2 regions of the Cupriavidus sp. C3SS-1 genome follow, and region 2 is predicted to be linked to the other one. Evidence: predicted binding sites of a transcription regulator. Region 2 holds the regulator's gene; the other holds the start of a gene.
What was found. Region 2 encodes FliA, which starts transcription of late flagellar genes. Its sites were predicted from a motif close to CTAAAGTTTNNNNNNNNNNNGCCGNTA; they were not measured.

Region 1 (4,554 bases), on a different replicon from region 2:
CGTGCAGCCAGTACCTCGGCCGCCATCAGCCCCGCGGGACCGCCGCCAATCACCGCGGCTTCAACCGGCAGGATGGTGGGCGTGGCGGCAAGCGTATCGGTGGGCGGCATGGCAAGGCGGGAATGAATGGCAGGGGCGTGCTACGCCGCGGATTATAGAGCCTGCGGCAGCGCTAAAATGGTGCTTTGTCCCGGTCTTGCCGCCATGCCGTCTTCCGTCACCGATCAAGATGCCGTCATTGCCGCCACGCGCCACTGGCTGGCGCGCGCGGTCATCGGGCTCAATCTCTGCCCGTTTGCCAAGAGCGTGTATGTGAAGGAGCAGGTCCGCTACGTGGTCTGCGAAGCTACCGAAGCCCCCGACGTGCTCGACGTGCTGGAGCGCGAGCTGACGCTCCTGGCGGAGACCGACCCCGCACAGGTCGACACCACGCTGCTGATCATGCTCCGTGCGGTGCCCGACTTTCTCGACTTCAACGACCTGCTGTTCTTCGCCGAGCGCCTGCTCAAAAGCCTGCGCCTGGAAGGCATGCTGCAGATCGCGAGCTTCCACCCGCAGTACCAGTTCGAAGGGACGGAGCCGGACGATATCGAGAACTACACCAACCGCGCGCCGTATCCGATCCTGCATCTGCTGCGCGAGGACAGCATTGCCCGCGCCGCCGCGGCGTTTCCCGACGCGGCCGATATCTACGAGCGCAACATGGAGACCATGCGCCGCCTGGGCCATGAAGGTTGGCAGCGCTGGATGGACGGTGACGACGCCGGCGACGATGGCTCGGCGCCGCGCCAGGCGGACGCTTAGTTCGTCGCTGGCTCGGGCGCGGCGAAGAACCGCTCGCGCATTTCTTCAAGCCCCAGCGTGGCGAGCACGTTGTCCAGCCGCTCGGCGGGACGGCGGCGCGGCAAGTCCTTGAACTGGGCGATGATCAGCTCGTTCTTCATTGAGTGTTCCCAGCCGACCAGTTCGGTCACGCTGACCTGGTAGCCGTGCGCCTCCAGCTGCAGGCAGCGCAGCACATTGGTCACCTGGCTTCCGAATTCACGCGTGTGCAGCGGATGGCGCCAGATCTCGGTCAGCGGGTTGCCGGCCAGCAGGCGTCCCTTGTTCTTGCGCAGCACGCTCGCGACCTCGGCCTGGCAGCACGGCACCAGCACGATGTGCCGGGCACGCTTGGCCAGCGCGAAGCGAATGGCGTCGTCGGTGGCCGTGTTGCAGGCGTGCAGCGCCGTGACCACGTCGACCGTCTCCGGCAGCGCCGGCGAGGTGATGGAGTCGGCCACCGACAGGTTCAGGAACGACATGCCTGGAAATCCAAGGCGCGTGGCCAGTGCCTGCGAGTTCTGCACCAGTTCTTCACGCGTTTCGATGCCGAAAATGTGCGACTGGTCGTGCAGGCTCTTGAAGAACAGGTCGTACAGGATAAAGCCCAGGTACGACTTGCCGGCGCCGTGGTCGACCAGCGTGACGGCATCGCGCTCGGACTTGACCTCCTGCAGCAGCGGTTCGATGAACTGGAACAGGTGGTAGACCTGCTTGAGCTTGCGCCGGCTGTCCTGGTTCATCTTGCCGTCGCGCGTCAGGATATGGAGCTCCTTGAGCAGCTCGATCGACTGGCCGGGACGGATTTCGTGGGTATTTGCCATGACTGCGGGGATTCGGGAGGCGGCGGACGCCTCGGAAGCCAACAGTTTACCGAAAACGCAGCGCCCGTCTGCCATACCATCCGGGACGTCAATGGAAGCCCCGATTTGCCCTGCCTCAAGTTTTGTCTCCAGATGCCGTAGGTATTCGATTGACAACAAGCGGACGTGCGCTCGAGCGCACCGGCCCGGACTGACTGTGCCTGGATCAGGTGCAGCGCGTGGGCGCCGCCGTACAAAGCGAATTTGGGGGACTCATGAGTCACGAGTCGGGTTTGCGCCTGGAGCTCAGTGAGCCGGGCGAGCAGGTGCGCGCACGCTACGTACCCGAGACGGGCCGGTTGCCTCCGGACCACACCGCGTTCCGGGAATGCCTGGCCAGCCATGGCTGGGAGCAGGCGCGGCTGGACCCGCGCGCCATTGCGAAATTCCTCGGCCAGTGCCAGCAAGCCGATCGCGAGATCGATGCCACGGTCGGCGCGCTGATCGACGGTGCGTTCGAACTCGACATCAGCGACGATCGCCTGTCCGTGCGCCTGACGCTGATGCGTCCCGAAGGCGGCCGCGCCGTGACCGGGGTGGAAATCCGGCGTGCCGTCGCCGAACGGGGCGTGACGGCCCAAGTCCAGTCGCTGGTCCTGGAAGCCACCCTTGCGGAGGGTGCCTGCGAACTGCGCGAGATCGCGGCGGGCATCGCCCCGCGGCAAGGCCAGCCGGCGCGCTTCGTTAACTTGCTGCAACCCCGCAAGCCCGCGCAGGCCGACGACGACGCCCCCATGGACCTGCGCGAACTCGGCAACCTGATGCTGGTCAGCCCCGGTACGCCGCTGATGCGCCGCGTTCCGGCCGAGCCCGGCAGCGACGGCGTTGATGTTTTTGGCAAGGCGCTGGCCGCCGACCCCGTCGAAGACACGCCGTTTGCCGAAGGACTGACCGGTGCCGCGGCCGATCCCAACGATCCCGACCTGCTGATCGCCGTCCTCGCTGGCTCGCCGGTGGTGGGCATGCACGGCATCGCGGTCAGCCCGGTGGTGCAGGTGGAATCCGTCGACCTGCACTCGGGCAATGTGGCGTTCGATGGCACGCTGCGGGTGTCGGGCGACATCCGCACCGGCATGTCGGTGAAGGTTACCGGCGACGTGGTCGTGGACGGTGTCATCGAAGCCGCGACGATCGAGGCGGGCGGCAGCATCGTGGTCAAGGGCGGCATCATCGGCAAGGCCGAGACCGGACACGGACATGCGGACCCGGGCGGCACCATCAGCCGCGCCAGCGTGCGCTGCCAGGGTGCGGTGCAGGCGCGTTTCATCGAAAACGCGGTGGTCGAGGCAGGTACGGAGGTCAACGTCGAAAGCGGCATCCGCCAGAGCGATGTGGCTGCGGGCGAGCGCATCGTCGTGGGCGGGACCAGCGGCACAGGCAGCATCAGCGGCGGCCGCAGCCGTGCGCTGCTGGCGGTGCGTGCGGCGGTGTTCGGCGCGCCCGCGGGCACCGCCACAATCGTGCAGGTCGGCGTGAACCCGTACGCGGATGCCCAGCGCGCGGCGCTCGAGGCTGGGCGCCGGCGTCTGCTCGAGGAGCAGAACAAGGTCAAGCAACTCGTGGCCTTCTTTGCCAAGAACCCGGAACGCGCGGTGGACGACGTGCGCGAAAAGGCGCGGGCCACGCTGTTCAAATCGTCGCGCGACCTGTTCGAGCTCGAGGAGAAGATCGCCAGGCTGGGCGAGCAGATGCAACCCGCGGCGGGGGCGGTGATCGACGCCGCCCGCCGCATTCATGGCGGCGTGACGCTGCAGGTGGGCAACCGCGTGCTCAAGGTGATGGAAGACAAGCCTGGCGCACAGATCCGCCTGATCGATGACCGCATTGCGGTGACCTGAGCGGCATGGCCGCGGCCTGCGGCTGGCGTCCGGCGGAATTTGTACTAAGCTGCAGAGGTGTCCTGGGGTGCCGCAGGATAGGCGATGGCTAGTGTTGGGCAGTGAATGCAGAAGCGGATCAGCAATCCGTAGAAGCGTTACACGGAACCGACTCACGTGGCACTGAATTCCCGAAGGCCAGCGCGCGCGCTGGCCTTTCTGTTACTGCACGCCGCCCGTGCATGCCAAGGAGAACCAGATGAGCAGTAAGCAGGACCTCGACCTGGCGATTTCCCGCGTGCTGAAGGCGCCGCGCGATCTCGTCTGGAAAGCCTGGACCGACCCGAACCACCTGAAGGAATGGTGGTGCCCGAAGCCGTGGACCACCGAAGTCCTCGCTTTCGATTTCGTGCCCGGGGGGGGCTTCCACACGCTGATGCACGGCCCTGGCGGCGAAACCAGCGACAATCCTGGCGTCTTCCTCGACATGGTGCCGCACTCGCGCATCGTCTGGACCACCGGGCTAGTGGCGCAATGGCGCCCGGCCAACAACCCGTGGCTGCCGATGACCGCCTATATCACCATGGACGACGAGGGCGACGGCACGCGCTACGTGGCCACCGTCCTGCACAAGGACAAGGCGACGCGCGACCAGCATGAGGAGATGGGATTCTTCGAAGGCTGGGGGACTTGCATCGCGCAGCTCGAGGCGTATGCGCAGTCACTGAAATAAGGTTCATCGCGGCGCCGGTGTTGGTTGGCGCAGACAGCAAAAGGCCCCGGAAGCACCGCGCTTCCGGGGCCTTCTTCTTTTCCGCGTGCCGGCGCCCCAGGCGGGGTATTGGCTGCGCGATTGCAATCCACCGGAAGGGGTAGGCATGGCCCGCGCTTGCGCGCCGTCAAGCCGGAGCGATGTTGGGCATGCGCCGCATCGTGCTGTCACGGCCGATCGTGAATACTCCTCGCGGCCCCGCCACCGGGGGTAGGCGGGATGGATCGGCTTCGCGCGAGAAGTCGAGGGCAAGGTTGCAACGACACAGACAACCAGCATC
Region 2 (4,554 bases):
CGCTGCGCACCGGAAAGCCGGATGGCGTTTCGAGCTGCAGCAGCCGCGGCAGGATGCGCCCGAAGCCGGAGGCATCGAGCAGGAAGCGGCTGGTGACGCGGTAGCTGTTGCAATTGGGATCGCGCACGGTCACGACCGGCTGCGCCCCCGATACGTCCACGTCAGTCACCTGGTGCCGGAAGCGGACTTCCGCGCCCTGCTTCTCCGCTTCGCGGATCAGCACATGATCGAAATCGGCCCGCTGTACCTGGTAGGTGGTTCCCCAGCCGGACGAGAATTTGTCGCGGAAATCGAAATCGACATAACGGTCGCCACGCGCAAACGCCGCGCCGTTCTTGTACTGGAACCCGGCTTCGACCACGGCCTGCAGCATGCCGGCCGCCTCGATGTATTCCATGCTCTGCGGCAACAGGCTCTCGCCAATGGAAAAACGCGGGAAGGTCTCCTTCTCGAGCACCATCACGCCAATACCCCGGCGACGCAGCAGCCCGGCTGCCACGGAGCCCGCGGGCCCGGCGCCGATGATCAGCACGTCTGCAACTTGATCTTCCATTTGATCCTCCAACGCATTCAGCCCGCACGCAGCGCATGGCCAACTGAAGCTAGTGACGAGGCGGCCCCCTCCCCACAGGAAATCGCGACCTGCGGGATCCGACGGCATCGCTACGGAATGGGCAACAAGGGGCCGCGAACACTGTCGCGAGACAGTATGACCACATGCTACCGAATGAAGGGAAACGTGGAAACAGAACAGTGCCGGTGGTGCCAGGCGGCGATATCGATGTGGGTTTGGTCGTCACACCGGCGCTGGCACGCTGTCGGTCAACGGAACCCCACGATCACCTGATTGCTCTTGCCCTGCAGCAGAGGCGCCACCGCACCCTGCCCGGGCAGCCTGAAGGCAAACACAAAGCCCTGGGTCGCGTCGTCGCCATCGAAGGCGTCGGTCTTGCCTTCAGACTGCGGCAGCATCACGCAACGCTGGGCATTGCAGAGGTAAGCCTGCAGATCCACCGGCGGTGTCGCGACAAAGCTGTAGTGCCAGCGCACCGAGGTGATGATGCCTTCGGATTGCGGCAGGTTGCCGCTTGGCAGGATCGGAGGAGAAACGGTGCGCTGGCCGCGGCCATACAGCGCCGGTCCATTGACCGATGCGCTCCAGGCATGCCGGGTGCCGGCCTCGGGCGCGGCCCACGCTGCGGTGGCGATCGCCGCCAGCACGGCCGCCATGGCATGCTGGACACCCCGTCCGATGCCAGACCGGCCGCGCATCAGAGCATGCCGCGCAATTGATTGCGCAGGCGCGTGATGGCCTGCCCGCGGATCTGGCAGACGCGCGATTCGGTCACCTCGAGCACCGCGCCGATCTCGCGCAGGTTGAGTTCCTGGTCATAGCACAGCGACAGCACGAGCTTCTCGCGCTCGGGCAGCCGGTCGATGGCGCGGATCAGCGCTTCGCGCATGCCGTTCTCCATCAGCTGCGTGAGCGGATTGCCGTCTTCGCTGACGCCAAGATGGCGGTCGAGAAAGTCTTCTTCGCCCGAGCGCTCGAAGTCTTCGTAGTGAAGGAGCTGGCAGCCATAGACCTCGTTGAGCAAGACCTGGTAGTCGTCCAGCGGCATTTCCAGTTCCTGCGCGACTTCCGAGTCGAGCGGTGCGCGGCCGAGCTTCTGTTCCAGGCCGCGCTGCGTGCGCTCGATGCGCCGCGTGAACTGGCGCAGGCTGCGCGACTGCCAGTCGTTGGCCCGCACCTCGTCAAGCATGGCGCCGCGGATACGCTGGCTGGCGTAGGTCTCGAATCGCGCGCCATGCGTATCCTCATAGCGCTTGGCCGCGTCGAGCAGGCCGATCATGCCGGCCTGGATCAGGTCATCGATCTGCACGCTGGCCGGCAGCTTGGCCGCCAGTTGCAGCGCGATGCGGCGCACCAGCTGCGCGTGGGTCTTGACCACGTCGGCCTGTTCGAGCTTTCCCTGGATCGTGTACATGGTGGAATTCTCGTGAATGCTTGCTTGCAAAGCCTGCCCGCATGGCGGGCCGGCGGGGTCAGGGGCGGGGTCGTCTTCCGTTGCGAACGGTCATGCGTTCAGGCCGCCACGGCGGATGGCGCGGCCGTGACCCGCTCTGCGCGCAACGGCCATGCGCCAATGCCACTGGCGGCCCGGCGCAATGCAATCGTGGCTGGCGCAGCCGGGTAGGCTTCCACCACGCAGCGCCCGAGCTGCACGCTGCGCGTCACCAGCGGATCGGCAGGCAGCCAGCCAGCGCTGCTGATCTCGACGCCAAGGTACTGCCGCGCGGTGCGCGCGAGGTTTCCGGCAATGGCTTGCACCGCGGCGTCGGTGGCCGCCATGTTGACCACCAGGTGGAAATGCCGGCAGGCGTGCAGATGGTGCAGGCGCTTGATGCAGGCATAGGCCGCGGTGATCGAGGCCAGCTCCGGACGCATCACCACCAGCACGTTGTGCGCGGCGCCCGCCAGCGCGGAGAGCGCACCATCCGCGTCCGTCATGGCATCGATCAGCACGCTGCGAAAGCCGGACAGCGAATCCGGCCATTGCGCGACGTTCGACTGTGGCGTACCAGCCGGCAATACTGCGGCAGCGCCAGCCGGACGCGCACCGAGCGCAGCCTCCAGCGTCAGGCGGCCTGCCCGGACGTCGGCAAACGAGCCGGCGGGCTCCGCGCCGGTCAGTCTTACGGCATGGCCGGCCCGGTCCTCATCGACGAGCAGCACGCGTTCGCCTTGCATCGACAAGGCATGCACCAGGCCACAGGCAATGGTGGTCGCCCCCGCCCCCTGTTCGCTGGCCACCACGGCGATGCGGCGCGTGACGCGCGGCGCCAGCATGCGTCGCAGGCTCTCGGCCTGGTCCATCGCCAGCGTGCTCACGACGTGACTCCGGGAGCCATGAGTTCGGGCAGTCCGGACAACGAACCGGCCGGCGCCGCCACAGCGGGCCGCGCGGCACCGATGGCAGCAGCGGTGTCGTCGCTTTCGAGGAGATCAACGGTGTCGGGCGTGCCATCCGACTGGCGGCCCGGATAGCTTTCCAGCACGTCCAGCAAGGCCAGCAGGCGGCCCATGCCTTCATTCAGCACCGGACCGGCCACCGCGGCGCTGCCCGGCTGGCGCGGCCCGCTGCGGCCCGCCAGGCGGGCCAGGAAGGCCGGCGCCGTAGCCGTCGGCGAATGTTCCAGGCGCAGCGCGGTCACGCCCAGCTGGAGCGCCGCCAGGCCGCCGCCCGCGGCGCTGGCGCCTTCGCCGTCTTGCGCGAAATGGTCCAGCGCATGGCGCAGCGTGCGGAACTGGACTTCGGCGTTGTCCGCCCACAGCGACCAGCGCGCGGCATGCGCGGCGTGGCCCGACAGTTGCGGATCGCACAGCAGATAGCGTGTATCGAGCAGCTCGCCCGAGACGTAGTCGACCGTCCTGGCGATCACGAGCTGGGCGTCGATGCCGCCTTCCGGCGCGCCGCGGCCGCGAACGGGGCCCTCGGGCACGCGTACCTCGGTCGTTGCCAGCCACTGTACGGCTTCTCGGCCGCGCACATTGACTTCGCCCACGGCGTGGAACGTCAGCGTTTCGGCCAGAGCGTCCAGCTTCCACGCGGTGCCACCGCAGATCACGCGCGCTGTCTTGCGCGTGGCGGCCACCCAGCGTTCGCCGGCCTGCTGCCAGCGCGTCAGCGTGGCAGCCGCCGGCAGCGCATCGACGAGATGGACGACAGGCCGGGCCGCACCGATCGTGGCGCGCAGCGTAGCGGCTTCGGCGTCAGCCTCGCCCATGGCCTGGCCAGCTCGGCCAGCCGGGGTGACCGTGGCGGCCAGCGGCATGCCGATGCGATCGCCAAGCCAAAGCGTATGCAGCATCGACTGCGGCGCGCGGCGGCCAGGTACGGGCACCTGCAGCGTGGCCGCCAGCGACAGCACGAACTGGTCGCATTCGCGGTTCACGTCGCGGCAGACGGCCTCGCGCACCTGCTGCGCCATCGGCCGCAGCGTGGGCGCGTCGGCAGCGCGCTGCTGCCAGAGCTGGCGTGCCAGTTCAAAGCCATGCTGCGCGGCATTGAGTTCGCTCACGCACTGGCCCAGCGCGTCCGCGCTGTCGGTCAGCGAACGCAGCACGTCATCGGCACCGCCCTGGCGGGCCGGTGTGTCATCCAGGCTGCCGGCCTGCCTGCGCGCGGCGTCGGCATCGGCAAACACCGAACCGCGGCGCGGCGTGAGGAAGGCGCGCTCGACCATCGTGGCGCCATTGGCGAGTTCGAGGTGTTCCGGCACGCGTTGCCCGGTCGACACGTAGAACACGGGCAGGCGGTGACGGATCACCACGTCCAGCACGGAACCGAGGTGCGTGGCTTCATCCACCTTGCTGATGATGCAGCCGTCGACGCCGCCGCCCTCCGGCACGGCGTCGTGGCGGTAGGCATGCACCACCTCGTTGAGGGTGTCGCCATGGCTGGCGCCGTTGAGCAGCAGCACGCGCTGTACCGGCGCCTGCACGCCCGCGAGCATGGCGATCTGCTCGGACAGGTTGCGGTCGCGCTGGCT

Region 1: ACIGJC_RS04725 (DUF342 domain-containing protein) is a predicted target of FliA. The motif match lies at 1,761-1,787, and genes of this name have one in related genera.

What each region holds. Positions count from the first base shown of each region.
Region 1 covers NZ_CP172699.1:1,014,870-1,019,423, forward strand. Annotated here, with positions in the region: gene ACIGJC_RS04710 (TIGR03862 family flavoprotein) at 1-110, opposite strand, end outside; gene ACIGJC_RS04715 (DUF1415 domain-containing protein) at 205-804, shown strand; gene ACIGJC_RS04720 (class I SAM-dependent methyltransferase) at 801-1,646, opposite strand; gene ACIGJC_RS04725 (DUF342 domain-containing protein) at 1,901-3,523, shown strand; gene ACIGJC_RS04730 (SRPBCC family protein) at 3,762-4,235, shown strand.
Region 2 covers NZ_CP172700.1:2,380,748-2,385,301, forward strand. Annotated here, with positions in the region: gene ACIGJC_RS26955 (NAD(P)/FAD-dependent oxidoreductase) at 1-553, opposite strand, end outside; gene ACIGJC_RS26960 (flagellar protein FlhE) at 823-1,272, opposite strand; gene ACIGJC_RS26965 (RNA polymerase sigma factor FliA) at 1,272-1,988, opposite strand; gene ACIGJC_RS26970 (MinD/ParA family ATP-binding protein) at 2,087-2,878, opposite strand; gene flhF (flagellar biosynthesis GTPase FlhF) at 2,890-4,554, opposite strand, start outside.